3 regions of the Kitasatospora sp. MBT66 genome follow, and region 2 is predicted to be linked to each of the others. Evidence: riboswitches for the same ligand, from Rfam matches in the RefSeq annotation. Region 2 holds a riboswitch; each other region holds the start of a gene.
The links. A riboswitch is a leader RNA that binds a small molecule or an ion and turns the genes downstream of it on or off. The one in region 2 is predicted to bind FMN.
Positions count from the first base shown of each region.

Region 1 (9,383 bases), 310 kb from region 2:
GCGACCGGGTCGGTGGAGTCCCAGCCGTACCAGTTCCACAGGTCGGCGTAGCGGGCGACGGCCTGGAGGGTGCGCTTCTCGCCGCCGCCGCCGATGAGGATCGGCAGCGGGCCGACGGGCGCGGGGTTGAGCCGGGTCAGCCGGTCGCGGATCGCGGTGACGGCTTCCTCGAAGGCGTCGATCCGGCCGCCGGGGCCGGGGAAGGGGTAGCCGTACTCGCGGTGCTCCTGCTCGAACCAGCCGGCGCCGACGCCGAGCACCAGGCGGCCGCCGCTGAGCAGGTCGACGGTGCGGGCCTGGTCGGCGAGCAGGTGGGGGTTGCGGTAGGCGGTGCAGGTCACCAGGGAGCCGATGGTGGCGCGGCTGGTCTCGACGGCCATCGCGGCCAGCAGCGACCAGCACTCGTAGTGACGGCCGTTGAGGTCGCCGGTCTGCGGCATGAAGTGGTCCCAGGTCCACAGCGAGTCGACGCCGAGTTCGTCGGCGGCGCGCCAGGCGGCCCGCAGGTCGGCCAGGTCGCAGTGCTGGGGGTGGAGCTGGGCGCCGATCCGCAGGGTGGGGCGGGTGGCGGCGGGGGTGGTGCTCATGGGGGGTCTCCTGGTGGTGCGGGTGCGGGTGGGTGTCCGACGCCTGGAGGGCGCCCGACGGGGTGTCAGGAGGGTGTGCGGGCAGGAGAGTCAGCGCGGTTCGACGAAGACCCGGAAGACCGGCGAACCGGAGCTCTCGGTCAGGGCCTTGTCCGTGTCCGCCAGTTCGTGGCGGGAGGTGACCAGCGGGGCCAGTCCTTCGGCGAGCGCTCCGCTGCGCAGCAGGGCGGCGGCGGCACGCCAGTCGGCGGGCTCCTGGCTGTAGGAGCCGGTCACGGTGAGCTGGCGGCGGTGCACCTCGTAGCCGGGCAGGACGGCGTCGGGGGTGTCGTGGGAGCCGCCGAAGAGGACCAGCCGGGCGCCGTCGGCCGCGGCGCGGAAGCCGGCGGCGATCGCCTCGCGGGAGGCGATGGTGACGAACACCACGTCGGCCTTGGGGAGTTCGGCGAGTTCCTCGGGCGTCACGGCGTGGTCGGCGCCGGCCAGCAGGGCCGCGCCGCGGCGGGCCTCGTCGGTCTCGATCACGGTGACCGAGCGGGCCTGGTGGTGCTGGGCGAGCAGCAGGTGCAGCCGGCCCATGAAGCCGCCGCCGATCACCGCGACCCGGTCGCCGGGCTGGAAGGAGCCGCGCCGGAACGAGTGCACCACGCAGGCCAGCGGCTCGCCCATGGCGGCGTGCAGCGGGTCGGCGTCGCCGACCGGCCAGGCGTGGGCGGCCGGCACCCGGACGTACTCGGCGAGTCCGGCGCCCATGCTGATGCTGCCGTCCGGCAGCAGACTGCCCTGCGGCGCCGCGCAGATGGCGCTGTTGCCGGAGCGGCAGTGGCGGCAGGTGCCGCAGCGGGTGAGCAGGTCCACGGTGACCAGGTCGCCGACGGCGGGGGCGTCCTCCAGTGCGGCGGCGCGCGCGCCGACCTGCTCGACGCGGCCGGAGACCTCGTGTCCGGCGGCCACGGGGTAGACGGGCATGGCGCCGGTGTAGAGCTTGGCCTCCATGGTGCACAGCCCGCAGGCGGCGATCCGGACGAGTACGTCGTCCTCGCCGATCTCGGGGCGCGGGGTCTCGCGGATCTCGACGGAGCCGGGGGAGGTCACCAGGGCTATGCGCATCGGTCGTTCCTTTCGCGGTGCTGTGGTGCTGCGGTGCTGTGGTGCTGATGCAGCGGTGTGGGCTGCTGCGGTGCGGACTGCCGCGTGCGCGCCGGCGCGGCATCGGGGTGCCGCGGTGCGGTGGCGCCGCGCTGTCGCGCTGCCGGGGCACGGGTGGTGCCCCGACGGGCCCGGGCGGTCGGGTGGACCGTCGGACGGCGGGGGGTCGGCTCAGGCCGGGGGAGGGGGAGCGGTCCACCGGGCGGCGGGTCGCCAGTGCGTCCACCGCTCGGTCCACCAGGTGTCGCCGCGGTCGATCCGGGCGGCGAGCCCGGCGGCCTCGGCGCGGACGGCGGCGGCCTGTGCGGGGGTGAAGCCGCCGGTGCGGGCGCGCTCCTCGAAGGCCTCGACGTCCTTCCAGCGGTACGGGCCGCCGTCGGCCGGGATCCAGAGGTCGAGTTCGTGGTCGAGGGTGTCGACGCCCTCGGCGGTGATCCGGTACGGGTCCTGGAAGTTGACGTACCAGCCGGAGAGTTCGTCGGTCTCCGGGTCGCGGAAGGCCCAGACGGCGTGGGCCTCGCCGGGGCGCTGCAGCTGCAGGACGCCGGGGCTGCGCCAGCGGTCGGCGACGGTGCTCCAGCCGTGCGGGCCCCAGCTGAACTCGCCCTCCCCGAAGGCGAGTCGGGTGTCGTGGGCCAGGTACACGGCGAGCAGGTCGGGTTCGTGGGCGACGACCCGGACGGGGTAGCTCAGCCAGACCCGCCCGTCCAGGATCTCCCGGCGCAGCACGATCTGACTCGGCGTCAGCAGCTCGTCGCCGGCTGCGGGCAGGGCTGTGCCGAGGCCGGTCGCCGGCCCGGCCGCGCCCCGGCCGGACGCGTCACCGACGGACGCGGTGGACGCGGTGGACGCGGTGGACACGGCTGACGTGGCTGACGCGGTGGGCGCGGCGGGCACGGCAAAGCGCCTCGGACCGCTCGAAGGATCGTGCATGAACGTCTTGCCCCCGTTTCGCAGTGCCGCCCCCGGAACGCGGGCGGCGAGACTCCGGCCCCCGCCGGAGTGCCGTGCGCCTGCCCCTCGGACCCCTTCCCCAGTGGTTCGACGCAGGTCGAACGGGGGTCGCTACTCGTGGGTAGGCATCGGCGGTCCGGATCTTAGGCACGCCCCCGGCGCATTGGCAATGCCCGCCGAACGGCGGGGTCGGGAACCCCCGATCGGCGGTGTGATGCAGCCCACGGCGCCGCCGGTTCACCGACGCCTTGTCAAGATCGCGGCAAGTGTGCGAGGTTGACGAGCGTTGTTCAAGACGTTTGCGCACTCCGGGGTCGGTGAAATTCCGAACCGGCGGTCACAGTCCGCGACCCGTCCGCCGCCAGCGGCCGGTTGACCAGGTGAAATTCCTGGACCGACGGTTAAAGTCCGGAAGGGAGGCAGTGCGCGGCGGGCAGGTTTTACCGATGGCCGGGGGGATTCCCGTCGGCCGGTCGGTCGCGGGCCGCTTTCCGCCGGAATGCGGTCGACGACCGCCCCTGCACGCCCATCTCCATCAGCCCCGGAAGTCCGCGCCCCGAGCGCGAGGAGAGTTCCGATGGGCCGCACCACGGGCACCACCACCACGGGCACGACCACCGCCGACGCGACCTCGTACGCGGTCGGCGACACCGAGCAGCCGTTCGACTCCGTCGAGTACGCGGTCGCGCAGATCGCGGCCGGCCGGGCGGTCGTCGTCGTCGACGACGAGAGCCGCGAGAACGAGGGCGACCTCGTCTTCGCCGCCGAGCTCGCCACCACCGAACTGGTCGCCTTCGCCATGACCGAATGCCGCGGGCTGCTCTGCGCCCCGATGACCGGCGCGGACCTCGACCGGCTGGAGCTGGACCAGATGGTCCGCGACAACACGGAGCACCACCGCACCGCGTTCACCGTCTCGGTCGACGCCGCGGCCGGCATCAGCACCGGCATCTCGGCGGCAGACCGGGCCCTGACCCTGCGCCTGCTGGCCGAGCCGGGCACCCGCCCGGCCGAGCTGGTGCGCCCGGGCCACGTCTTCCCGCTGCGGGCCGTCGACGGCGGTGTGCCGGCGCGTGCCGGACACACCGAGGCCGGGGTGGACCTGTGCCGGCTGGCCGGTCTGCGTCCGGCGGCGGCCATCTGCGAGATCGCGATGGCGGACGGCGCGATGGCCCGGCTGCCGGAGCTGCGGGAGTTCGCCCGCCGGCACGGCCTGGCGCTGATCTCCATCGCCGACCTGATCGAGCACCTGCGCACCGCCGGTGGTGCGGTCGAGGTCGGAGCGGCGCGGACGGCCGTCGTGGCGGTCGCCGGCTGATCCTGCCGGGAGACCGGCCGCAGGGGGGCGGTTCCGCCGGGAATTCCATTTCCGGGGCGGTGCCGTGATTCGCCCTGCCCGCAGGAATTCCGGCACCGACTCCGGTTAACCCGCTGTTCTCCCGGAATTGACAGTTCCGCAATCCTGCTCCAATAATCGATTCACGGATGCACGCCGACGGGGAGAGGCCTGGTATGTCCGACACCAGCACCACAGAAAAACTCAGAAGTATTTGGGAAGAAGTCCTCGGTACGCCGGTCGGCGACCTGGACGCCGATTTCTTCGATCTCGGCGGGGATTCCCTGCTGGCCCTCGCGATTTCCACCCGGGCCATTGAATCCGGTCTGGACATGCCCCGGTCGGCGGTGCTGCGCCGCAGCACCCTCCGGCAGCTCGCCGAGGCCGTCGAGGACCCACGACTCTTCGATCGCGCCTGAGCGATGGCCATCGTCGTCGTCTACGACCAGGGCTCGGCCTCGCCGCGCGAGGTGATCGCCCTGGGGCGCACGGCTCCGGTACTGGTCGCGCTGGCCGACTCCGAGCACGCCCGGCAGGTCGCCCCGCTGTTCGAGGAGAACTGCGCCGGCGTCGTCACACTGGCCGAGGGGGACGGGGCGGTCGTCGCCCGGCTGCGCGAGTACGGAGCCGCAGGCATCCTGACGTTCAGCGAACGGATGCTCGCCGACACCGCCCGGCTCGCCGGACTGCTCGGCCTGCCGTTCAACACCCCCGAAACCGTAAGGGTGTTGACCGACAAGGCGGCGCAGCGCCGGCGGCTCCGGGAGGCCGGGGTGGACGGTGTGCGCAGCGCGCTGCTCACCGACGCCGACGGCTGGCGCACCGCGCTGACCGAGGTGGGCCTGCCCGCCGTGGTCAAGCCGGTCCGCGGGGAGGGCAGCCGGAACACCGTCCTGGTGACGGATCCGGAGCACGGCGCCGCCGTGGTCGAGGAGTTCCTGCGCGCCGAACCGGCCCTGGTGGTCGAGGAGTTCCTGCAGGGGGCGGACTGCGCGCCGTTCGGGGACTACGTGTCGGTGGAGAGCGCCGTCACCCCCGGCGGGATCCGCCACTTCGCCGTCACCGGCAAGCTGCCGCTGGCACCGCCGTTCCGGGAGTCGGGGCAGTTCTGGCCCTCGCAGCTGGCCCCCGGGCCGGAGGCCGAGGTGGTCGAACTGGCCGACCGGGCGCTCCGGGCGCTCGGGGTCACCCACGGTCTGGTGCACACCGAGATCAAGCTGACGGCCGCCGGGCCCCGGCTGATCGAGGTCAACGGCCGCCTCGGCGGCGACCAGACCGATCTGGCCGCACGCTCCCTCGGGCTCGATCTCGTCGCGCTGGCAGGCGAGTTGGCGCTCGGCCGCGAGGTCGGGCCGAATCCGGCCCGCCCGGAGCGGGTGCACTTCCAGTACTACACCCCCGGTCCCACCGGGGGCGGCCGACTGACCCGGGTCGACGGCCAGGCCGCCGTCCGGGCGCTGCCCGGGGTCGACTCGTACCGGCTCTCGGTACGGCCCGGCACCGAGCTGGCCGCCGGGACGGCTACCACCCTGCTCGACATGCTGTGCGGCTCGGCCGCCGACCACCGGGGCATGACCGCGCTGGTGGAGCGGGCGGTCGCCCTGCTGGCCTACGAGTTCGTCGTCGACGGCCGGCCCGTGACGCGCACCGCCCGGGACCTGCTCGACCACCTCTGAGGCGTCCCGTCCGCGGGCGCCCCGGTGGGCCGTCGGCGCCGCCCCGCACCGCCGGGATCCGAAGGCCACGGCCTCGGCGTGCCCACCTCCGCGAACCACCCCCTGGATGACTCATGCCTACCATCGGCTCGGCCGCCGCCGGGTTCCTGAAGGAACTCGTCCCGGCGCCCGGGGCCGAGCGCCGCATGGGTGTGCTCACGCTCACCCAGTCGCTCGGTACCGGCCTCTTCCTGACCTCCAGTGCCATCTTCTTCACCAGGACCGTGGGCCTGTCCGCCGAGAGTGTCTCGGTGGCCATGTCGGCGGCCGGACTGTGCGGGTTCCTGGCCACCGTCCCGGGCGGGCGGGTCGCCGACCGGTTCGGTGCGCGGCGGCCGCTGGCGGCCAGTTACGGTCTGCTCGCGGTGCTGTTCGTCGGCTACGCCTTCGTCGAGGGTGTGGCCGCGTTCACGGCCGTGGCCTGCGCGATCGCGGTCTGCGAGACTGTCGGCAGCCCGCTGCGCGCGGCCCTGACGCACGCCCTGTTCGGCTCCGCCCGCTCCGCGGGGGTCCGGGCGAGGATGCGCAGCCTGTTCAATCTCGGCTTCACGGCCGGCGCCGGTCTGGCCGGGGCCGCCCTGGCGACGGACTCCCGGATCGCCTTCCTGATCGTGATCGCGGTCAATGTGGCGCTCCAACTGCTGTGTGCCATCATGGCGTTGGGCCTGCGGCCGGACGGACCCGAGGTGGTTCCGGCCACCGCGGGACGCTCCTGGGAGGCCTTCCGGGACCGCCGGTTCCTGCTGGCCACCGCGCTCTCCGGGATCCTGGAGCTGTTCCAGCCGGTGCTCGCGGTGGGCGTGCCGCTGTGGATCGTCAACCGCACCAGCGCCCCGGGCGCCCTGGTGGCGGCCCTGACGGTGGTCAACACCGTTCTGGTGGTGCTGCTCCAGGTCGCCGCGGGCAGGGGCTCGGACACCGTGTCCGGCTCCGGCCGGCTGCTGCTGCGGGCGGGTCTGCTGATGGCGCTGGCCTGCTGCCTGTTCGCCGGGTCCGGCGCCGCCGACACCTCGCTGGCCGTCGTCCTGCTGTTCGCCGGCACGGTCCTGATGACCCTGGGCGAACTCGCCCAGTCCGCCGGCGGCTGGGGGCTGTCCTTCACCCTGCCGCCCGAGGGCCGGATGGGCGAGTACCAGGGCGTGTTCGGGCTCGGCCGGGGCCTCCAGCAGTTCTTCGGGCCCGCCCTGGTGGTCATGCTCCCGCTCGGCATGGGCGCCGCGGGCTGGCTGCTGCTGGCCGGGGTGTTCGTGGTCTGCGGCCTGATCGCCCTCTGGGCCTTCGTCCGGGACGCCCCGCCGGCCGGCGTGTCCGACGAACCGTCGAATGAACCATCACCCATGACGTAGGAGCACCACGTGAGTCCCACCCCCCACAGCTACCCCTCCTTCCGCAGCGTCCTCGCGGACCACCCGCTGGTCCGGATCGCCGGCGCGCACTCGGCGCTCGGCGGCGTCATCGCCGAGCAGGTCGGCTTCCAGGCCGTCTGGGCCTCCAGCTTCGAGATCTCCGCCGCCCGCTGCCTGCCCGACGCCAGCCTGCTCAGCATGAGCGAGTACCTGGACGCGGCCGCGCACATCCAGAAGGCGCTCTCCGTCCCGGTGGTCGCCGACTGCGACACCGGCTTCGGCAACAGCATGAACGTGGCGTACATGGTGGCCGAGTACGAGCAGGCCGGCATCACCGCCGTCTGCATGGAGGACAAGATCTTCCCGAAGATGAACAGCTTCGCGGCGGCCGACCACAGCCTGCTCGACGTGAACGCCTTCGCCCACAAGATCGAGACGGCCAAGAAGTCCCAGCGCAGCGAGGACTTCTTCGTCATCGCCCGCACCGAGGCGATGATCAGCGGGCTGGGCGTCGACGAGGCGCTCAAGCGCTGCGCGGTCTACGCCGACGCCGGGGCCGACGCCGTCCTGGTCCACTCCAAGCAGGCCACCAAGGACGAGGTGCTCTCCTTCCTCGACCAGTGGGACGACCGCCTGCCGGTCGTCGTGGTGCCCACCACCTACCCCGACTGGCACGCCGACGAGGCCCGCGCGGCCGGCGTCTCCGCCGTCATCTACGCCAACCAGGGCCTGCGCGCCACCATCACCTCCCTGCGGTCCGCCCTCGGCTCGATCTACGAGACCGGGCACTCGGCCCACCTGGAGGACAGCATCGCCGGGGTCAAGGACGTCTTCGCGCTCCAGCGCCTGGACCAGTGGCAGGAGTTCACGGCCTGACCGCCGGGACGACCTCGACCACGACCCCGACCCACCGAAAGGATCAAGACTTGTCGTCGCAAGACGTGGCGCTGGTGCGCCGCCGGGCGGCACGGGCCCGAGCACTCGCGCTGACCACGGTCAGCACCGCCGGGACCGGCCACATCGGGGCGGACCTCTCCGCCATGGACATCCTCTGCGCGCTCCACTTCGGCGTGCTGCGCGGCGGCCCGGACGACCCGGACCGCGACCGCTTCATCCTCAGCAAGGCGCACGCCTCGGCCGCCATGTACAGCGTGCTCGCGCTCCGGGGCATCCTGCCCGAGGAGGAGCTCGCGACCTACGGAGCGGCTGACTCGCGGCTCAGCACGGTGGTCTCCACCCGGGTGCCCGGCATCGAGTTCAACACCGGCTCGCTCGGCCACGGCCTGTCGCTCGGCGTCGGCGCGGCCCTCGCCGCCCGGGTCCAGGGCTCCGGCCGCCGCACCTTCGTGCTCACCGGCGACGGCGAGCTCCAGGAGGGCAGCAACTGGGAGGCCGCGATGCTGGCGGCCTCGCGGGGGCTGGAGAACCTGGTCGTCATCGTCGACCGCAACCTCGCCCAGAAGGGCGCCAGCACCGAGGACATCAACGCCCTGGAGCCGCTGGACGAGAAGTGGCGCTCCTTCGGCTGGGCCGTGCGCACCGTCGACGGCCACGACGTCGAGGAACTGCTGACCGTCCTCGGCGGCGCGCCGCTGGAGCCGGGCCGGCCGACCTGCCTGATCGCCGCCACGGTCAAGGGCAAGGGCGTCTCCTTCATGGAGCGCAACCTCGAATGGCACAGCCGCCGACTGACCCCCGACCTTCTCGACCAGGCACTCCGGGAGCTTGAGCATGGCACCGACGACTGACTGCGCCGCCGCCTTCTCGGCGGCCCTGCTCGAACTGGCGCGCACCGACGAGCGGATCTGCATCGTCAACAACGACTCGGCCGAGACCCACTCGGCGCTCGGCTTCCAGGCCGAGCTGCCCGACCGCTTCGTCGACGTCGGCATCGCCGAGCAGAACCTCGTCGGCGTGTCGATCGGCCTGGCCAACGCCGGCCTGCGCCCGTTCGTCTACTCGGCCTCCTGCTTCCTGACCGCCCGGGCGCTGGAGCAGATCAAGAACGCCGCCTACACCAATGCCAACGTGGTGTTCTGCGGCTTCGTCAGCGGCCTCGCCTACGGCGCGCTCGGCGGCACCCACCACGCCGTCGAGGACCTCGCCTGGATGCGGTCGATCCCGCGGATGACCGTGCTCGCGCCGGCCACCCCGAACGACACCGTGGCCGCCCTGCGCGAGGCGATGACCCACGACGGCCCGGTCTACATCCGGATCGTCAGCAAGCTCGACACCCCGGAGCTGTTCCCGGCCGACCACACCTTCGCGTACGGCGGCTCGGTGCAGCTGCGCGAGG
Region 1 covers NZ_JAIY01000010.1:1,415,450-1,424,832, reverse strand. The annotation lists gene BI06_RS30750 (LLM class F420-dependent oxidoreductase) at 1-587, opposite strand, end outside; gene BI06_RS30745 (zinc-binding dehydrogenase) at 678-1,697, opposite strand; gene BI06_RS30740 (DUF402 domain-containing protein) at 1,908-2,597, opposite strand; FMN riboswitch at 2,990-3,120, shown strand; partial or broken gene ribB (3,4-dihydroxy-2-butanone-4-phosphate synthase) at 3,268-3,963, shown strand; gene BI06_RS30730 (acyl carrier protein) at 4,203-4,445, shown strand; gene BI06_RS30725 (acetyl-CoA carboxylase biotin carboxylase subunit family protein) at 4,449-5,702, shown strand; gene BI06_RS30720 (MFS transporter) at 5,816-7,087, shown strand; gene BI06_RS30715 (isocitrate lyase/phosphoenolpyruvate mutase family protein) at 7,097-7,963, shown strand; gene BI06_RS30710 (transketolase) at 8,014-8,835, shown strand; gene BI06_RS30705 (transketolase family protein) at 8,819-9,383, shown strand, end outside.
Region 1: another riboswitch for FMN. It lies ahead of ribB (3,4-dihydroxy-2-butanone-4-phosphate synthase); the one in region 2 lies ahead of BI06_RS29515 (riboflavin synthase).

Region 2 (9,383 bases):
GGCGCCAGGGCCGGGTGCCGGGCCGGACCCTGATCGGGCTCGAACGACTCGGCGCCGACCCCCAGTTGGCCGGGCAGCTGCGGATCGACGCCGGCGATCCGGTCTGGCACCTGGAGCGGGTGCTGCTCGCGGACGGCGAGCGGGTGGGCCTGGAGAGCACCTACCTGGCGGTCGGGCGGGTGCCGGGGCTGGAGGAGGAGTTCGACCCCGGGTCCTCGCTGTACGCGTACCTCGGCGAGAAGGTGGGCATCTCCTTCGGCGCCGCGGACGAGCGGATCGAGACCGTGCTGGCGACCCCGCGCGAGGCGCTGCTGATCGGCACGCCGCCCGCCCTCCCGATGCTGCTGCTGCACCGGCTGACCAGGGATTCCGCCGACCGGCCGGTGGAGCGGGTCCGCTCGCTCTACCGGGGCGACCGCTTCAGCTTCACCACCCGCCTCGAGGCGGACTGACCTTCCCCCGGCCCCTCCTCCGGCCCCCTCCTCCGACTTCCTTCACGGGTCGGCCTTGATCACAGAAAGATAACTGGTCTGGACCGAATTCGGGCGTTGTTCACACCCGGGTCGGAAACCCGGCGACCCCCGGCCATCCGCTGCTCCGACCGTAGTCACCGCCCCGTTCCGCGCCATGACGACGCATCAGGAGAACGACGTGAACGCCCGGACCCCCGCCGCGCAGCACACCCACGCCACCCCGCAGAGCCCCGCCGCCCCCGGACTGTCCCGCCGCGGCCTGCTCCTCGGCACCGCCGCCGCGGCCCTCGCCGCCGGCCCGCTGGCCGCCACCGCCGCCCGCGCGGCCACCGCCGTCGCTGCCGCCGCCCGCACCCCCAAGGTCCTGGTCATCGGCCTGGACGGCACCATGCTCACCCGCATCAAGGACTCCGGCGCCCCGAACCTCGCCGCCCTGATGGCCGGCGGCCTCACCGCCGCGAGCAGCCTCTACACCAGCCCGATGGCCGGCACCTCCTCCGGCCCCGGCTGGTCCACCATCGCCACCGGCGTCTGGCCGGACAAGCACAACGTCCTCGACAACAACTTCACCGCCCCCGCCTTCGCCACCTACCCCGACTTCCTGACCCGGGTCGAGACGGCGAACCCGGCGCTCTCCACCTACGTGGTGGCGTCCTGGGCGCCGATCGCCGACACCATCTACTCCGGCCGGGTCGACACCCGGGTCGCCACCCCGTCCGCCGAGTACGACACCGGCACCACCTCCCGCGCCGTCGCCCGGCTGCGCGACGGCAACCCCGACGCGGTCTTCGTCCAGCTCGACAACGTCGACCACGCCGGCCACAGCAGCGGCTCCGCCAGCCAGGCCTACCTGGACGCGATCCGGGGCGTGGACACCCAGGTCGGCCAGATCCTCACCGCCGTCCGCGGCCGGGCCGGCTACGCCCAGGAGGACTGGCTGGTGATGATCACCGCCGACCACGGCCACACCCCCACCGGCGGCCACGGCGGCTCCACCTGGGAGGAGCGGCAGACCTTCGTGATCGCCAACGGCTCGGCGTTCCCGGCCGGTTCGGTCCGTTACGACGTGCGGATGGTCGACATCGCGCCCACCGCCCTGGCGCACCTCGGCATCACCGCCGACCCCGCCTGGGGCCTCGACGGCACCCCGATCCCGGCCCTGGTCCCGGACGACTTCGACGCGCTGCGCCCGCAGCTCACCGGCCGGGTCGACGAGACCGGCATCCCGGCCGGCGTCCTCGGCTTCACCCGCACCGCGCCGGCCGGCTGGTCCGTCGACAACTCGGCGATGGGCACCGGCGGCGTCACCGAGTGGCGCGGCTGGTCGTTCACCACCGACGAGTTCTGGACCAAGGCCCAGCGCGACCAGAACCGCGAGCTCAACGTCCGCTCCCGCAACGTCTTCGCCGTCGCCGACTCCGACGAGTGGGCCGACAAGACCTTCCAGGGGAACTACGACTCCACCCTGGTCAGCCCGGAGTACCCGGTGGCGGGCCGGAGCAGCGTCCCGGTCACCTTCAACACCTTCTACCGGCCGGAGGGCGTGCAGACCGCCCGGGTGCTCGCGGTCTGGGACGGCGGCACGCCGGTCGAGGTGAAGAGCTACACCGCCGACACCAACGGCCGCCAGCGGCTGGACCTGGCCGTCCCGGCGGGCGCGAGCCGGCTGCGGCTGCGCTTCCGGTACACCGGCAGCAACAACTGGTACTGGGTGGTCGACAACGTCCGGGTCGGCTGAGCCGGAGGGCCGGACCTGAGGCCGGGCGGCTCCGGCGGCAACGGCTTCAGGGGGCGAGCGCGGCGCGCAGCCGCTCGGCGACCAGCGCCGCGTCCGCCTCGTCGGAGTACGCCCGGCGCGGCCAGAAGAAGCCGCGCAGCCCGTCCTTCGGGTTGCGCGGCACCACATGGACGTGGAGGTGCGGCACCGACTGGCTGACCCGGTTGTTCGCCGCGACGAAGCTCCCCGCCGCCCCCAGTCCGAGTTCCACCGCGGCCGCCACCCGCCGCACCCGCAGGAAGAACGGGCCCACGTCCGCCGGCGGCAGGTCCGTGAGGGTGGGGCGGTGGTCGCGGGGGACCACCAGCACATGGCCGGGGAAGAGCGGCCGGCGGTCCAGGAAGGCCACCGCCACCTCGTCGTCCAGCACCCGGTGCGCGGGCTCCGTGCCGGCGACCACCGCGCAGAAGACGCAGTCCATCCGTCCATTCAACCGGCCCCGGGCCGCCCCGGCACCCGCTCCGGCCGGGGTCACCCGTCCGGACCCCGAGCGGGTGCGGGCCGACGGCGCCCGGGCGCACCGTGCAGGTGGGGCGCGCGGCGCGTCCCGTCGACGAGGAGGTGGCCCGGATGGCGGGCAAGTTCGAGGTGTACGAGGACGCCGGCGGCAAGTTCCGGTTCCGGCTCAAGGCGGGCAACGGCGAGATCGTCGCCACCGGCCAGGGCTACGCGAGCAAGGACGCCGCCCACAAGGGCGTCGAGGCCGTCCAGCGGGCGGCGAACGGCGCGAGCGTGGTGGACGTCGCCAAGTCCGGGGCCGCGGCCTGACCCCGGCGGTCGTGCGGGGCCGGACGGGGCGGCACGAGCAGCCCCGGCCCGGCCCCGCACCGTCGTTCCCGCCCACGCTCCCGCCGTTACTCGTAGCGGTAGAGCAGGGCCTCCCGCTCGTTCTGCTCGATCGCCTCGACGGTCAGCGACGGGTCCGCCAGGTGCGAGAGCGTGACCTCGGCCGAACTCGGCTGGGCGTCCTCGGCGAGCCAGTTCTCCGGCTTCCACGCCGAGGCGCGCAGGAACGCCTTCGGGCAGTGCGCGAACACCTCCTCGACCGCGACCACGATCGCGCTGCGCGGCGGCTTGCCGACCGCCGTCAGCTGCTCCAGCAGCCGGGGATCGGTGGAGACGCAGGCCCGCCCGTTGACCCGCAGCGTGGTGTCCCGGCCCGGCACGACGAACAGCAGCCCGATCCGGCCGGTCCCGACGATGTTGTGGAGGGTGTCCAGCCGCTTGTTGCCGGTCGCGTCCGGGATCGCCAGGGTGAACTCGTCCAGCACGGACACGAGTCCGGCCGGTCCGCCGCGCGGCGACACGTCGCAGCGTCCCTCGGCGTCCGTGCTGGCCAGGAGGACCAGCGAGGAGCAGGCGATCAGCTGCCGGGCGACCTCGTGGATGCGGTCCACCTGCTTGCGGCGCGCGTGGTCCCCGGGCTGCTCGTAGACCTCCCGCAGCCCGGCCGCGTCACGCACGGAGGTGGCGGCGAGCGCCTCGAACAGGCCGGAGGGCCGGTCCGGCCCGGGTGTTGACGGAACAACGGATTCCGGTGTGCTGGTCATACCGATCAACGTAACCGAGCCCGTGCCGACGCGGCCCGTCACCGTCGGGAAATCCTGCCCGAACCCCTCGCCACCAGCGCTTTCGCGTCGATAATGGGGCCAGGACGCTTTCGGGGCAGGTGGTCGCCGTGATCATCAGAATCTGGGCCGGGCAGGTCATGGCCGGGCACATCGAGGAGTTCTGCGAGGTGCTGACCAGCAAGGTGCTCCCACAACTCGGGCGCACCGAGGGCTGCCTCGGCGGCGAGCTGTTGCGCTCCGTCACCGAGGGCGGGCACCGGGTGCTCGTGGTCAGCCGCTGGCGCGACGAGGCGGCGCTGCTCGGCTACGCGGGGCCGATGTGGCGGATCCGACCGGTCTGGTCGGAGGGCGAACTGCGGTACCTGGCCCACCCGCCGGAGGTCACCCACTTCACGCCGGTCCCCGTGCCCTGATCCGCCGGGGCCCGCCGCCGGGTCGTGCTCAGACGATCAGCGGAACCGGGTGCACCTCGGCCGCCGGATGCCCGGTGCGCTCGTGGATCCGCTGCACGGCCTCCTTCGACGGAGCCTCGGACAGGCAGTAGACGTGGCCCGACTCCGGATCGGCCCAGGCCTGCTCGAAGGTCACGCCCTCGTCGGCCTGGATCGCCAGGTCGGCCTGGTGCGCCATCCGCAACTCTTCCTCGGTGATGCCGGCCATCCCGTGGTGGACGTCCATGAACTTGGCCATAGCTCCCGCACCTCCTGCGGTCGCCCGCGACGGCGCGTGCCGCCGCCCCGGTACCACCAGCCTGCGCCCGCCGCACCCCGGACCGCCACCGGACGCCCCGCGCGGGCGCGCCGCCGGAGGCCCCGCGCGGGCGGCGAACCCCCTCCGGCGACCCGCGTCGTCCATTCCCCGGCGCCGAGTGAAAGAGGCCACAGTGGACACCTCTCCCTGGCTCCGCGCGGATCATGGCAGAATGACGGCAGAATCAGCAGTGACGTTCAGCGCACTCCGGGGTCGGTGAAAATCCGAACCGGCGGTTACAGTCCGCGACCCGTCCGCAGCCAGCGGCCGGTTGACCAGGTGAAATTCCTGGACCGACGGTTAAAGTCCGGATGGGAGGTGTGCGCGGCGGACGAGTGAGCAGGGCCCGTGGTCCCCCGGTGGACCTCGGGAGGCGGTGTGCGGCGACGGACGGGGTCCCCCCTCGTTCCGGCGCCCGGTTCGGCGGCAGCCCGGTGACGGGTCCCGTTGCCGTCCGGCGCCCGTGTACCCCTTGCCCGCGCCTGTCCGCGTCCTTCTCCCGTGCCGCACCCCGGAGTCCGCGCCCCAAGCGCGAGGAGAACCCGGGTGTTCACCGGCATCATCGAAGAGCTCGGCGAGGTCGTGTCGATCGAGGAGATCGGCGACTCCTCGCGAATCCGTCTGCGCGGCCCGGTGGTCTGCGAGGGCGCGCGGCACGGGGACTCCATCGCGGTCAACGGCGTCTGCCTGACCGTCGTCGACAGCCCCGAGGAACTCGCGGCGGGCACCGGCGAGTTCAGCGCCGACGTGATGGCCGAGACACTGCACCGTTCCAGCCTGGGCGAGTTGAAGCCCGGCGGACGGGTCAACCTGGAGCGCGCCATGGCGCTCGGCGCCCGGCTCGGCGGACATCTGGTGCAGGGTCATGTCGACGCCACCGGGCGGCTGTTGGGCCGCGAACCGGGGGAGCGCGACGCGGCCGGCGAACTCCGCTGGGAGGTGCTGCGGTTCTCGCTGCCCGACTCCGTCTCGCGCTACCTGGTCGAGAAGGGCTCGATCACCGTCGACGGCGTCAGCCTCACCGTGGTCGAGGCCGCCCGCGACAGCTTCACCGTCAGCCTCATCCCGGCCACCCTCGCGCTGACCACCCTCGGCACCAGGGCCGTCGGCGACAGCGTCAACCTGGAGGTCGACGTCCTCGCCAAGTACGTGGAGCGGCTGCTGGAGGCCCGCACCCTCCCGCCGCTGCCCGGGGCGAACGTGCCGGACGCGACCGACACCACCCCGGGGGAGGAACGGTGAACTGGCTCAACGGCACCGTCCACCTGCTCGGCCAGGACGTCTACCGCTCCGACATCATCGGCAACCTGTTCGGCCTCGCCGCGCTCGCCCTCGGCTGGCAGCGCTCCCGGCTGACCTGGCCGGTCCAGTTGCTCTCCGGCCTGGTCCTGGTCGGCGCCTACTGGAGCGCCCACCTCAGCGGCGGCGTCGGCAAGCAGATAGTCGTGATCACGGCCGCCGTGTGGGGCTGGACCCGGTGGCAGCGCGGCAGGCGGGGCGACGGCGACGTCGCCGTGCGCTTCGCCACCGGCCGTGAGCGCGCCGCGCTGATCGGCGGCACCGCGCTCGGCACCCTGGCGGTCGGCACGCTCTTCACCGCCGTCCCGCAACTGTCCTGGGACGCCTGGCCGGACGCCTACATCTTCGTCGGCACCCTGGCCGCGATGGTCGCCCAGGCCCGCGGCTGGGTCGAGTTCTGGTTCGCCTGGATCGCCGTCGACCTGGTCGGCGTGCCGCTCGCCTTCAACAACGGGCTGGTCTTCTCCGGCTTCACCTACTCCGTGTACTTCGTCCTGGTCCTGCTCGGCCTGCGCGCCTGGTGGCTCCGCGGCCGCACCGCACACCCCGTGACCGACCCCGCCCTCCAGGGAGCCTCCGCATGACCGAGAACCCCACCACGCGTCCGGCAGAGCACCCCACCGCGACCCCGGCCGGGGACAGCGCCGCCGAGTTCGTCCTCGACCCGGTCGAGCGGGCCGTCGCCGACATCGCGCTCGGCCGCGCCGTGATCGTCGTCGACGACGAGGACCGCGAGAACGAGGGCGACATCGTCTTCGCCGCCTCCGCCGCCACCCCCGAGCTGATGGCCTTCACCGTCCGCTACAGCTCCGGCGTGATCTGCGCCCCGATGACCGGCGCCGAACTGGACCGCCTCAAGCTCCCGCCGATGACCCAGGTCAACGAGGACCGCAAGGGCACCGCCTACGCCGTCTCGGTGGACGCCAGGGACGGCGTCGACACCGGCATCTCGGCCGCCGACCGGGCCCGCACCGTGCGCCTGCTCGCCTCGCCCGGCACCGGCCCCGCCGACCTCGCCCGGCCGGGGCACGTCTTCCCGCTGCGCGCCGTCGAGGGCGGCGTGCTGGTCCGCCCCGGCCACACCGAGGCCGCGGTCGACCTGGCCCGGCTGGCCGGCCTGCCGCCGGCTGGCGCGATCGCCGAGGTGGTCAACGACGACGGCACCATGGCCCGGCTGCCCGAACTGGTGGCCTTCGCCCGCGAGCACAACCTGGCGATCATCTCGATCGAGGACCTCATCGCCTACCGCCGCCGCACCGAGCTGCACGTCGACCGGGCCGCCGTCACCTCCCTGCCGACCGCGTTCGGCGAGTTCACCGCCGTCGGCTACCGGGGCACCCTCGACGGCGTCGAGCACATCGCGCTGGTCGCCGGCGGACTCGCCGAGGACGGCCGGCTCCCCGACGGCGAGGACGTCCTGGTCCGGGTCCACTCCGAGTGCCTGACCGGCGACGTGCTCGGCTCGCTGCGCTGCGACTGCGGCCCCCAGCTGCAGGCCTCGCTGCGCCGGGTCGCCGAGGCCGGCCGCGGCGTGGTGCTCTACCTGCGCGGCCACGAGGGCCGGGGCATCGGCCTGGCGCACAAGCTGCGCGCCTACGAGCTCCAGGAGCGCGGCCGGGACACCGTCGACGCCAACCTCGACCTGGGCCTGCCCGCGGACGCCCGGGACTACAGCATCGGCGCCCAGATGCTCGGCGACCTCGGCGTCCGCTCGCTGACGCTGCTGACCAACAACCCGGACAAGCTCACCGCGCTCACCGAGCACGGGCTCAAGGTCAAGGGCCGCGAGCCGGTGGAGATCCCGGCCGGCGAGCACAACGCGCGCTACCTGCGGACCAAGCGCGACCGGATGGGCCACGACCTGCCCGGCCTCGACGGCTGACCCGGCCGCACCGCCCCCTGCACCGACCCGCACCCGCACCCCCGTACTGATCCGCAACCCGCAACCAGCAACCCGAACCACCGAAAGGCACCGCACATGAGCGGCCACGGAGCCCCCGAGCTGACCATCGACAACGCCGCCGACCTCAAGGTCGCCGTGATCGCCGCCCAGTGGCACGAGCAGGTGATGAACGGCCTGCTCGACGGTGCCCACCGCGCCCTCAAGGAACTGGGCGTCGCCGAGCCGACCGTCCTGCGCGTCCCCGGCACCTTCGAGCTGCCGGTGGCCGCCAAGCGCCTCGCCGAGCGCGGCTACGACGCCGTGGTCGCCCTCGGCGTGGTCGTCCGCGGCGGCACCCCGCACTTCGACTACGTCTGCCAGGCCGCCACCGCGGGCCTCACCCAGGTCTCCGTGGACACCGGCGTCCCGGTCGGCTTCGGCGTACTGACCTGCGACAACGAGCAGCAGGCGGTGGACCGCGCCGGCCTGCCCGGCTCCACCGAGGACAAGGGCCACGAGGCGGTCACCGCGGCCGTCGCGACCGCCCTCGCGCTGCGCGCCCTCTAGAGGGCCGGTCTCCGGCCGATCGGCCGGAGCGCCACCCGGACCGTGGACGTCCACCGGACTGTCCACGGTCCGGAACTGTTTACCGCCGGTCCGCCCGCACGCCGTATGGTGAGTCCCATCATGGCTTCGAAGACATTCGAGGAGCTCTTCACCGAGCTCCAGCAGAAGGCCGCCACCGGCGACCCCTCGTCCTCCCGTACCGCGCAGCTCGTCCAGCAGGGCGTCCATGCGATCGGCAAGAAGGTCGTCGAGGAGGCCGCCGAGGTCTGGATGGCCGCCGAGTTCCAGTCCGACGAGCAGACCGCCGAGGAGATCTCGCAACTCCTCTACCACCTTCAGGTGATGATGGTCGCCCGCGGGCTGACGCTCGACGACGTCTACAAGTACCTCTAGACCGCCGGACCTCCGACCGGCCGCCGGACCCCCGGTCCGCCCCGGCCGCCCGGAAACCCCACCCACACCGAACAGGTAAGGAACTGACCTCCATGCTGCGCATCGCCGTGCCCAACAAGGGTTCGCTCTCGGGTCCCGCGGCGGAGATGCTCCATGAGGCCGGCTACCGGCAGCGCAAGGACTCCAAGGAACTGGTGCTGGTCGACCCGGGCAACCAGGTCGAGTTCTTCTTCCTGCGCCCGCGCGACATCGCCGTCTACGTCGGCTCCGGCCGCCTGGACGTCGGCATCACCGGCCGGGACCTGCTGCTGGACTCGCACTCCAACGCCGAGGAGGTGCTCGCGCTCGGCTTCGCCGGCTCGACCTTCCGGTTCGCCCGCCCGGTCGGCGCGGCGGTCGAGGACGTCGCGGACCTCGAGGGCCTGCGGATCGCCACCTCCTACACCGGCCTGGTCGAGCAGCACCTGGCCGACCGCGGTGTGAAGGCCACCGTCACCAAGCTGGACGGCGCGGTGGAGACCGCGGTGCAGCTGGGCGTCGCCGATGTGATCGCCGACGTGGTGGAGACCGGCACCAGCCTGCGCAACGCCGGTCTGGAGGTGTTCGGAGAGCCGATCCTGATCTCCGACTCCGTGGTGATCCGCCCCAAGGGCGCCGGCGAGGACCCCCGC
Region 2 covers NZ_JAIY01000010.1:1,108,796-1,118,178, reverse strand. The annotation lists gene BI06_RS29550 (GntR family transcriptional regulator) at 1-452, shown strand, start outside; gene BI06_RS29545 (alkaline phosphatase family protein) at 628-2,211, shown strand; gene BI06_RS29540 (HIT family protein) at 2,258-2,671, opposite strand; gene BI06_RS29535 (DUF1508 domain-containing protein) at 2,821-3,018, shown strand; gene BI06_RS29530 (MSMEG_1061 family FMN-dependent PPOX-type flavoprotein) at 3,105-3,800, opposite strand; gene BI06_RS29525 (antibiotic biosynthesis monooxygenase) at 3,929-4,234, shown strand; gene BI06_RS29520 (SCO4226 family nickel-binding protein) at 4,263-4,511, opposite strand; FMN riboswitch at 4,771-4,898, shown strand; gene BI06_RS29515 (riboflavin synthase) at 5,118-5,813, shown strand; gene BI06_RS29510 (nicotinamide mononucleotide transporter family protein) at 5,810-6,454, shown strand; gene BI06_RS29505 (bifunctional 3,4-dihydroxy-2-butanone-4-phosphate synthase/GTP cyclohydrolase II) at 6,451-7,752, shown strand; gene ribH (6,7-dimethyl-8-ribityllumazine synthase) at 7,849-8,319, shown strand; gene BI06_RS29495 (phosphoribosyl-ATP diphosphatase) at 8,440-8,712, shown strand; gene hisG (ATP phosphoribosyltransferase) at 8,805-9,383, shown strand, end outside.

Region 3 (9,383 bases), on a different contig from region 2:
ACGCTCCGCAGTCAACTTGTTACGATTGATTGGATCTTGGTCGACGTTTCGACCGAATTCCCGTAGTCCGCCGACAGGATCCGGCGGGCGTCGGAGGCGCATCGACATGGCAACGCACCCCCTGGTCGCGCTGAGAACCGCGACCGGCCTCTCGCAGGCCGCCTACGCCCGGCTGATCGCCAGGACCCACGCGGAGCTCGGGCACGGACAGATGGCCGCGCGGCGGGAGAAGGTGTCCCGATGGGAATCCGGGCGGATCGCCCCCGAGTTCACTGCCCAGCTCGCCATCGCCCGTATCCACCAGGTGGACGAGGGCATCGTGCTGCGTCTGGGATGGCCGCAATGGCTCATGGCCGCCACCGGGGACCACGACCTCCTCCAGCAGCCGTGGTCCCCGCAGGGCGCCGTCGCCGTCTCCCGGCTCACCGCGGCCGCGGCGGGAGAGCCCGGCGCCGCGCTGATCGCCACCGGCTCCTGCCTCACCGCCCAGATCCGCGGCGTCCTCGCAGCCCTCGCAGGTGGAGCCCGCCCGCCCGAACGCGGCGGTCCCCGCATCGCCCCCGAAGCACTCGTCTGGGCCGAGCAGCGCATTCTCGCCCTCGAACGACTCGAAACCGGCAGCCCCGTCCCCCAGCACGCCCTCTACCTCGCCGCCCGCACCGAGTACCGGCTGATCACCGATCTGCTGACCAGCCACGGATACGACCGCGCCACCGGCACCCGACTGCTCCTGCTGTGCGCCCGCACCGCCACCCTGTGCACTTGGACCAGTCACGTCGCGGGAGACGAAGCCTGGACCGAGCGCTACAACCTCGCGGCGATCCGTGCGGCCTCTGCCGCCGGAGCACCGCATCACACCGTCGCCTACCTCACCCAGCTCTGCTACCGCCACCTGCGCCGCGGCGACCCCCGCGACGCGCTCTCCCTGCTCCGGGCCGCCCGCGCGATCGTCCCCCGCCCCACGCCACGTCTGGCCGTCAAGCTGCACGCCCGTCAGTCCGTCCTCTCCGCCCGGCTCGCCCAACGCACCGCCGGCCTGCGCGCCCTGGACCGCGCCGAACACGCCCTCGCCGCGGCCTCACCGCAGTGGGACCCGGAAGCCGATCCCACCAGCGGCAACATCAACGAGGACTACCTCGACTTCTCCCGCGGCCACACCTGGCTGCGTCTGGGGCAGCCCACCCGCGCACTGTCCTGCTTCAGTGCCCTGCTCGGCGACCGAGCGGCCCCGGACCGGTCCCCGAGCCCCTACGACCCCGTCCAACTGTGCCCGGCCGTCGAGGCCCAGCTGGACGCCGGACGGATCGACGAGGCCGCAGCCACGATCCGCCGCGCCATCGACCGTACCGGCGGTTTCCTGCCCGGACTCGCCAACCGCTTCCGCCGCTACCTGGCCCCCCACGCCGGCCACCCGGACGTGCGGGAACTCCTGGAGCGACTGGCCGAACGCCCCCCGGCGCACGCCGTACCCGACCGCGGGCAGCAGAACCCGTGAGATCCGACCCGGCCGGCCGTGATGTACCGCCGGAGCCGGACGGACCGGTGGGAACTGCGCACGGGGATCGTCCTCCGTCCTCGATCGGATCGAGGAACGTCGGGACGCTCAGACAGGGGGCTCGGTGGCCAGCCGGTAGGCCACCAGGTCGCCCACCGAGATCAGCACCAGCCCGTCGCGCGCGGCGAGTTGCTGCAGGTCGTGGAGGCGGGCCATGCGCCAGTCCGGCCGGACGACCTCGCACATGGCGGTCACACCGGAGAGCCCCGCCAGGCGGGACAGGTCCACCCCGGCCTCGGTGTGGCCGTCGCGCTCCAGCACGCCGCCGCGAGCGGCGCGCACCGGGAAGACGTGGCCCGGCCGGGCGAAGTCGCCCGGCGCGACGGCCGGGTCGGCCAGCGCCTGCACGGTGCGCGCCCGCTCCTCGACCGGGATGCCGGTGGTTCCACCGGCGATCAGGTCCACCGAGACGGTGAAGGCCGTGCCGTGCAGACCGGAGTTCTCCGCCGCCATCTGCGGCAGGTCGAGTTCCTCGCACCGCTCGACCGGCACGGCCGCGCAGACCACGCCGGAGGTGTGGTCGAGCATGTACCGCAGCGCGGTCTCGTGGGTGTACTCGGCAGCCACCATGAGGTCGCCTTCGTTCTCGCGGGACTCGTCGTCGAAGACGATCACGAAAGCGCCACGGCGGAAGGCCTCGATCGCTTGCTCAACCTGCTGCAGGCGGTCGGCTCGTGGGAAACGCGTGGTTGCCATCTGCTCTCTCCTGAGGTCGGGAAACCCTGGACCGGGAGGTCCGGAGGGTTCACTGGTCTGCGAGAGAACGCGGCCATCCGGAAAGACACATGCTTGCGCGCACGGCCCTCCACAATGGACGGCGCCGAGTGCGCGGGGAGGGACGGCGAACGGCAGCTCGCCCCCGTGCACAGACGCCGTTCCGGGGAAAGCGAGCACCAGGTCCGCACGGTGGGGCGGCAAGCCCACTACCGGCCGGACACGGTGTCGCCGCGCACTGCCTTCCATCCGGACTTTCACCGTCGGTCCTGGAGTTTCACCAGGTCAACCAGCCGATGGCTTCGGCTGGGTCGCGGACTTTGACCGCCGGTTCGGAATTGCACCGACCCCGGAGCGCGCGAACACTCAGACCGATCATGACACGTGTGCCCCGGGTTGTGGATGTGTGCCCCGAAGGAGGCAACAAGTCGGTGGCTGGGGGACGGTCCGTCACATCGACTTCCCGCTTGCTCTCCCGAGGGCGACCCGCACCGAGACGAACACCTCCAGCAACGCAGGTCGTCCGCGACAACGCCCTCGCCGTCGCGGGCGAGGGCGGTGTCGCGGATTGTCCGCATGCGTTCCGTGACCCCGTGCCACGTGGGCGCGAAGCACCGGCCCTGGGACCACGTTGGACCACGCCAGATGAGCGCCCATGAAGGCTGAGGGATGAAAACGGACGCTTGTGCGCAAGGAAAACACTGGGTCACCGTCAGCAGTTCGCAGGCCCAGTACGCCTGGTACCGCGACATGATCGCCGCCTGCCGGGCGCGGGATGCGTCACCGAGCCGGTAACTTAGCTGCAGCACAGTAGAGTTCGTGAGAGTCGTGACTGCCGCTAAAGATCTGCCCGTCATGGCCGGCCTGTTCGACGGACCGAGGGCCCCCGTACCATCGGGGGGCCGGTGGCGGCGGTGACGCCGGTCGGCTGACACGTCAGGGAGGGTTCGGGTGGCGGACGGCAGGCACGAGGACGGCGATGCGAACCCATCGGAGTTGGCGGCGCTGCGACTGAGGCTCTACCTAGAGTCGCTCCAGCTCCTGATGCCCGAGCCGCAGTTCAAGCTTCTGAGGGACCTTCTGTACGGCTATGCCGAGCTCGGCGGAGGCCGGATCGAGGTGAAGCTGGACGACGAGGAGCGGGAGCTGTTCACACCTGCCGTGCAGCACGAACTGCTCGTTCTCCTCGGCCTGCTCGGTGCCATGGCACCTGGGCACGAGGACCGCGCCGACCACGTGGTGGCCGACCTCGGTGACGGTGAGTGGGTCAAGGGGGCCATGTCGCTCGTACCGCCGGAGGTCGCCTCCGACCCGACCCGCCTGCGCCGACTGCGTGACAGGTTCGACGCTGTGGAAGGCGAGCGGGCGGGCGACCGTGCGACGGTGGAGGGCATCGCCGAGGTGAGCGGGATGGCGGGGACGGAAGAGAACTGATCTGAGTGAGTTCAGCTCCGCAGCTGCCTCTCCGACGGCTGACCGAGCCGGGACGTGGCCTTCGTCCACGGCGAAGAGACAGTGCCGAGCACAATCCTGCGGATCGCCCTGACCGGACTCGTGCGGTGATTGCCGATGACCAGCCGGCTGCCGGTCGGGCTGCGCTCGGGAGGGGAGGGAACGCAGGAACCCGGTCCAGGACACCTCGGCCCTGTGCGGATTGCGGTGGTCGATCCTGGTCTCGCAACCAGGGTCTGTGCCCGGTAAGCAGCAGAAGAGGCAACTGCTGCCGCGAGGCGATGCTGTGGGTGGCGTGCGGTGGATCCTGAGTGGGTGTGAACCGAGGTTGTACCCCGGACAGGCCCCACTCGTTGTTCGCTCCCGTCCACCAAGGGCGGGAGTCAATGCTCGTCGGTCTCGTGACGGCGGACCGCGGGCGCCCCACGGCCCCGCGGTCCGCCGCTGCCGCTACCGGACCGCCGCCACGGGGCGGGGTGCCTCGGGGGTGGGCTTCGGCAGGTAGTGCTCCGTGTGGCCTTCGACGTGGAGGTGGGGGAGGCGGCGGTCCAGCCAGGTGGGCAGCCACCAGTTGCCGCGGCCGAGCAGGTGCATCACGGCCGGTACCAGCAGCAGTCGGACCAGCGTGGCGTCGATCAGGATGGCCGAGGCCATGCCGACGCCGATGACCTTGATCGGCAGGTCGGGGGACGGGACGAAGGCCGCGAACACGGCGACCATGATGGCCGCCGCGGCGGTGATGACCCGGGCGGTGCCCGCCAGTCCGCTGACGATGGACTCGGCGTTGTCGTTGCTGCGGAGCCAGGCCTCACGCATCCGGCTCACCAGGAAGACCTCGTAGTCCATCGAGAGGCCGAACAGGACGGCGAAGGTCAGCACCGGAACGAAGGCCGGCAGCGGGGTGGGGCTGTCGATGCCGATCAATCGGCCGGCGGTGCCGCCTTCGAGGGCGAGCGCGACCACGCCGTACGCGGCTCCGACGGAGAGCAGGTTCATCACCGCGGCCTTGAGGGCGACGGCGAGGCTGCGGAAGGCCACCAGGAGCAGGAGCATCGACACCGTGACCACGCCGCCGACCAGCAGCGGGATGCGACGGGAGATGTTGTCGGTGCTGTCGATCGCGCTCGCGGTCGCCCCGCCGACGTGCACCCGGACGCCGGGGCCGACCGCACCCGGGACGACGTGGTCGCGGAGGTCGCGGACCAGGGACTTGGTGGCGCTGGACTGCGGACCGCTGTCCGGGACGACGGTGAGCAGAACTGAACGGCCGTCGGTGCCGGGCACCGGAGGGGTCACCGCCGTGACGCCGGGCACCGCCTTCAGCGCGGCGGGCAGCGCGGCTGTCGCGTCGGCGGGGGTGCCCGGCGCCAACTCGGCGACCAGGACCAGCGGTCCGTTGCTGCCGGGTCCGAAGCCGGCGGCCACCGTGTCGTACGCCAGCCGGTTCGAGCGCCCGGCGGGGTCGTTGCCCGCGTCCGGGAAGCCGAAGCGCACGCCCAGGAACGGTGCCGCGAGCGCCAGCAGGACGACGACGCCGGTGACGGCACCGAGGACGCGGTAACGCTCGACGAGCCTGCTCCAGCGCAGCCAGCCGGCGCCCACCGAGTTCCCGCCCCGGGTGGCGCGGCGCCGGGGCAGGGGCAGTCGGAGGCGCTCGATGTGTCGGCCGAGGTAGCCGAGCAGGGCGGGGAAGAGCGTGGTGGACGCGGCGATCACGACGAACACGGAGAGGATCGCCGAGACCGCGGCGCCGCGCATGAACGACAGACCCATCGCGAACAGCCCGAGCATGCTGACCACCACGGTCGTTCCGGCGACCACGACCGCGCGACCCGCGGTGTCCAGCGCGGCGACCGTGGCGGCCTCGGGTTCGAGCCCCTCGGCGCGCCACTCGCGGAACCGGGTGACCAGCAGCAGCGCGTAGTCGATGCCGACGCCGATGCCCAGCATCGCGGCGAGCGAGGTGGACCAGTCCGGGACCGGCATGATCGCGGCGAGGACCGGCAGCAGGGTGCTGCTGACCGCGAGCCCGCCGAGCGCGGTGAGCATCGGCAGGCCGGCGGCCACGACCGAGCCGAAGGTGATCACCAGGATCACGGCGGCAGCCGCGATGCCGATGGCCTCCGAGCCGATCGCGCCCTGCTCGGCCTGCTGGACCGTCATGCCGCCGAGGTGGACGCGCAGGCCGCCGTCGACGGGGCGGGCGAGGTCGAGCAGCCGCCGAGTGTCCGCCTTCGGCATGTCGGGTGCGACGGCGACGTCCAGGTGGATCTGCCCGAGGGCGGTGCGGCCGTCCGCCGACACCTTGCCGCGCGGGCCGTACGGGTCGTCGATGCCGCTGACGTGCGGAACCTCCGCCATCCGGGCGAGCAGGTCCTTGACCCGGTCACGGGTGGCGGCGTCGGTCACGCTGCCGTCCGCGGTCAGCACCAGGCTGATCGACTCACCGCCCAGCCCGGGGAAGTCCCGTGTCAGCAACTGCTGGGCCTGCTTGGAGTCCGAGCCGGGCGCGCTGTAGTCGGCGCTGTACTTGGCGCCGAGGCCGGCCGAGAGGCCGAAGGCCGCGCCGGCGGCGAGCAGCCAGAGCAGCACCGTGCGGCCCCGGTTCCGGAAGCTCCAACCGGCTATGCGGCCGAGGGGGCCGGGCCGGTGTGACCCGCTCTCGCCGGCGGCTGTCCGCCGGCCGTCGCGCAGTCCCTGGGACATGTGGTCCTCCGTGCGTCGTCAGGGGCTCCGCCCCCAGACAATGCGTTACGCTTCATAACGCACATGATGAAGCGTAACGTTCCCCTCGGTGGGCACGGATTGTCAACGCGGTGACTGGTACGGCGGGCGGATGGAGATGCGATGACGGATGGGTCGACCGACGAGAGCGGGCAGCTGAGCCGCCGCGAACGGCTGCGCGCCGACACCGTGGAGGAGATCAAGCGCGCGGCCCTGACCCTGATCGTCGAGCGCGGCGCCGCGAACCTCCGCTTCACCGACATCGCCCGCAGCATGGGGATGACCCCGCCCGCCCTGTACCGCTACTTCGCCGACCGGGACGAGCTGCTCACCGCCCTGGTCGCCGACTCCTACGACAGCCTGTCGGACGCCTTGACGGCAACCCGCGGGACCGTGCCGCCGGACGACCTGGACGGCCGCTTCGGTGCCACCTGCACTGCCTACCGCACCTGGGCGCAGCGGAATCCGGAGCGCTTCGCCCTCATCTTCGGCTCCCCCGTACCCGGGTACGCGGCCCCGCCGGACGGGCCGACCGTGGCGGCCGGTCAACGGGCGATGGATCACATGGCCGAACTCGTCGCCGACACGGCCGAGCGCGGCCGGCTCGGCAGCTCGCTGGTGCCGGACCCGGCGGAAGCCCTGATGCTGGCCTGGGCCACGGTTCACGGCTTCGTCACCCTCGAGGCGCACGGCCACTTCCACATGCTCGACCAGCAAGCGCGGGACCGCCTCTTCGCAGTCCAGGCGGGCGCCGCCGCGCGCACCGCAGGCCTGTCGCCGGCCGTGGACCAGCGGTGATCAGGTCCCCGTCGGTGGCCCGACAGCACCGAGCTCCCTCGAGCCCCGGCGGCGCACCCCCACGGCCTCCTGCGCCCGGTGCCGCGATCTGACCGCCGCCCACCGGGCCCGACCGGTCCGGCGGTTGAGGCCCCCTCGGGTCCGACGCCGGTGTCCCGGGTGTGACATCGGCCACACCGGTGCCCGCCGGGGGGTGGTCAACTGGCGCTCGCAGTGGTCGAATCCGCAGGTCATGGGCACAATGCGGCGCTCCGGGCGGGCCGGGGGCGGGTGAATGATCTGGCTGGCCGGGGAGGTTTGGGCCTAGCCTGCCCGCCATGTCCCAGAACACGAACACTCCCGGTTTCCCCGGGCAGCCGGCCGCTCCGGCCGGCGACTCCGCCAAGGTGCAGCGCCAGGTGCAGAAGCAGGCGGGCGTCGGACCGGTCACCGGTGGCGGCGGCACCCTCTTCTCCGAGCCCGTTCTGGTGGTGAACCAGAAGGCCAAGCTGATCGAGCTCACCAACGAGTACGCGGTCTTCGACCAGAGCGGTGCCACGCTGGGCTCGGTGGTCCAGGTCGGTCAGGGCGCGCTGCGCAAGGCGATACGGCTGCTCACCTCGCTCGACCAGTACCTGACCCACAAGCTGGAGATCCGGGACGCGAACGGCGCCCCGGTGCTGCTGCTGACCCGCCCGGCGAAGTTCATCAAGTCGCGGGTGATCGTGCAGCTTCCGAACGGTCGGGAGGTCGGCCAGATCGTTCAGCAGAACGCGATCGGGAAGATCAACTTCGCGCTGGAGGTCGGCGGGCAGAAGGTCGGCGCCGTCAAGGCCGAGAACTGGCGGGCCTGGAACTTCTCCATCGTCGACGAGACGGACACCGAGATCGCCCGGATCACCAAGACCTGGGAGGGCCTGGCGAAGACGATGTTCACCACGGCCGACAACTACGTGCTTCAGATCCACCGCCCGCTCTCCGACCCGCTGCTCAGCCTGGTCGTGGCGACCGCGCTGACCGTGGACACCGCGCTGAAGCAGGACGCCCGCGGCCTCGGCTAGTCACGACCGCAACGACCGCAACCCGTCGTTGTCCGTGCCCCGCCCCTCCGTCCGGGGGTGGGGCACGAACGGCGAACGCGGCGGGATCAGTTGGGGCGGCGCCGGGTGAACTCCGCGATCTGGGAGCGCCGCAGGGCGTCGAACTTGAGGTCCTCGCGGCTGGGGTCGGGGAGGACGGCATTGGGCCAGACCAGCGCCAGTTCGTAGCCGAAGTCGGCGAGCCAGTCGAGGCGTTCGGTGAGGACGGCGCCCGGTGCCTGGGTCTTTCGGGACTGCTGGAGGACCGGCCAGGGGTTCTGGGTGCGGCGCATCGGTCCGATCTGGTCGAGCACCACCTTGTCGCCGCGGGCGGCGGCGTCCCGTTGCAGGGCGTCCAGCTCCCCGGCGGTGATGCAGCCGAACTCGCCGAGGAACGGGCGCGGGCCGCTCAGGCCGGACAGCACCGGCAGGGCGTCCACCCCCCGGAGCGAGGCGTAGTAGTGGAACTGCGGGCGGGTCACCTTGACGCTGCCGAAGACGTTGGCGATGTCCCGGTGGAAGCGGTGCCCGACGGTGGACGGCAGACCGGCCGCCTCCACTGCCGCGACGCAGTCCCGCATGAGCGCGGTGAGTGCGTCCTGATTGACGTACTGGCCGAAGAGGTCGCCCGTGATCGGGCTGACGCACCAGTACGGCTCGTTGACGACGTCCACGGCGTGAACGACCTTGCGGTGCTTGGCGATCGCCGCGACCAGCGGCTTGACGGTGCCGTTGACGAAGGTCGCCCGGAGGTTCCGGTCCTCGGCCACGGCCCGCCGGCCGCGGCCGTAGTTGAGGTCGGTGGGGGTGGGCGGCCCGGGGCCGAAGTACGTCAGCGACCAGGCCTCCGGCTCGTCGAAGAAGCCGAAGTCGAGGAGGACCGGGATGATCCGCATGTCCGCCTTCTCGCACTTCACCAGGAGCTCCTCCACGTCGTCGAGGAACTTCGGGTGGATCCGTTGCGGTGGTTCGAAACGCCAGCGGGCAGCGCCGTTGAGGGCGCTGACGCAGAAGACGGTGCCGTCGTAGTTGACGCCGTGCGCCATCAGCCACATCCGCACCACGGTGACGCCGAGGCCGCG
Region 3 covers NZ_JAIY01000014.1:103,896-113,278, forward strand. The annotation lists gene BI06_RS34965 (hypothetical protein) at 107-1,495, shown strand; gene ribB (3,4-dihydroxy-2-butanone-4-phosphate synthase) at 1,604-2,251, opposite strand; FMN riboswitch at 2,501-2,631, opposite strand; gene BI06_RS34975 (hypothetical protein) at 3,221-3,703, shown strand; gene BI06_RS34980 (MMPL family transporter) at 4,172-6,427, opposite strand; gene BI06_RS34985 (TetR/AcrR family transcriptional regulator) at 6,569-7,243, shown strand; gene BI06_RS34990 (LURP-one-related/scramblase family protein) at 7,561-8,283, shown strand; gene BI06_RS34995 (hypothetical protein) at 8,370-9,383, opposite strand, start outside.
Region 3: another riboswitch for FMN. It lies ahead of ribB (3,4-dihydroxy-2-butanone-4-phosphate synthase); the one in region 2 lies ahead of BI06_RS29515 (riboflavin synthase).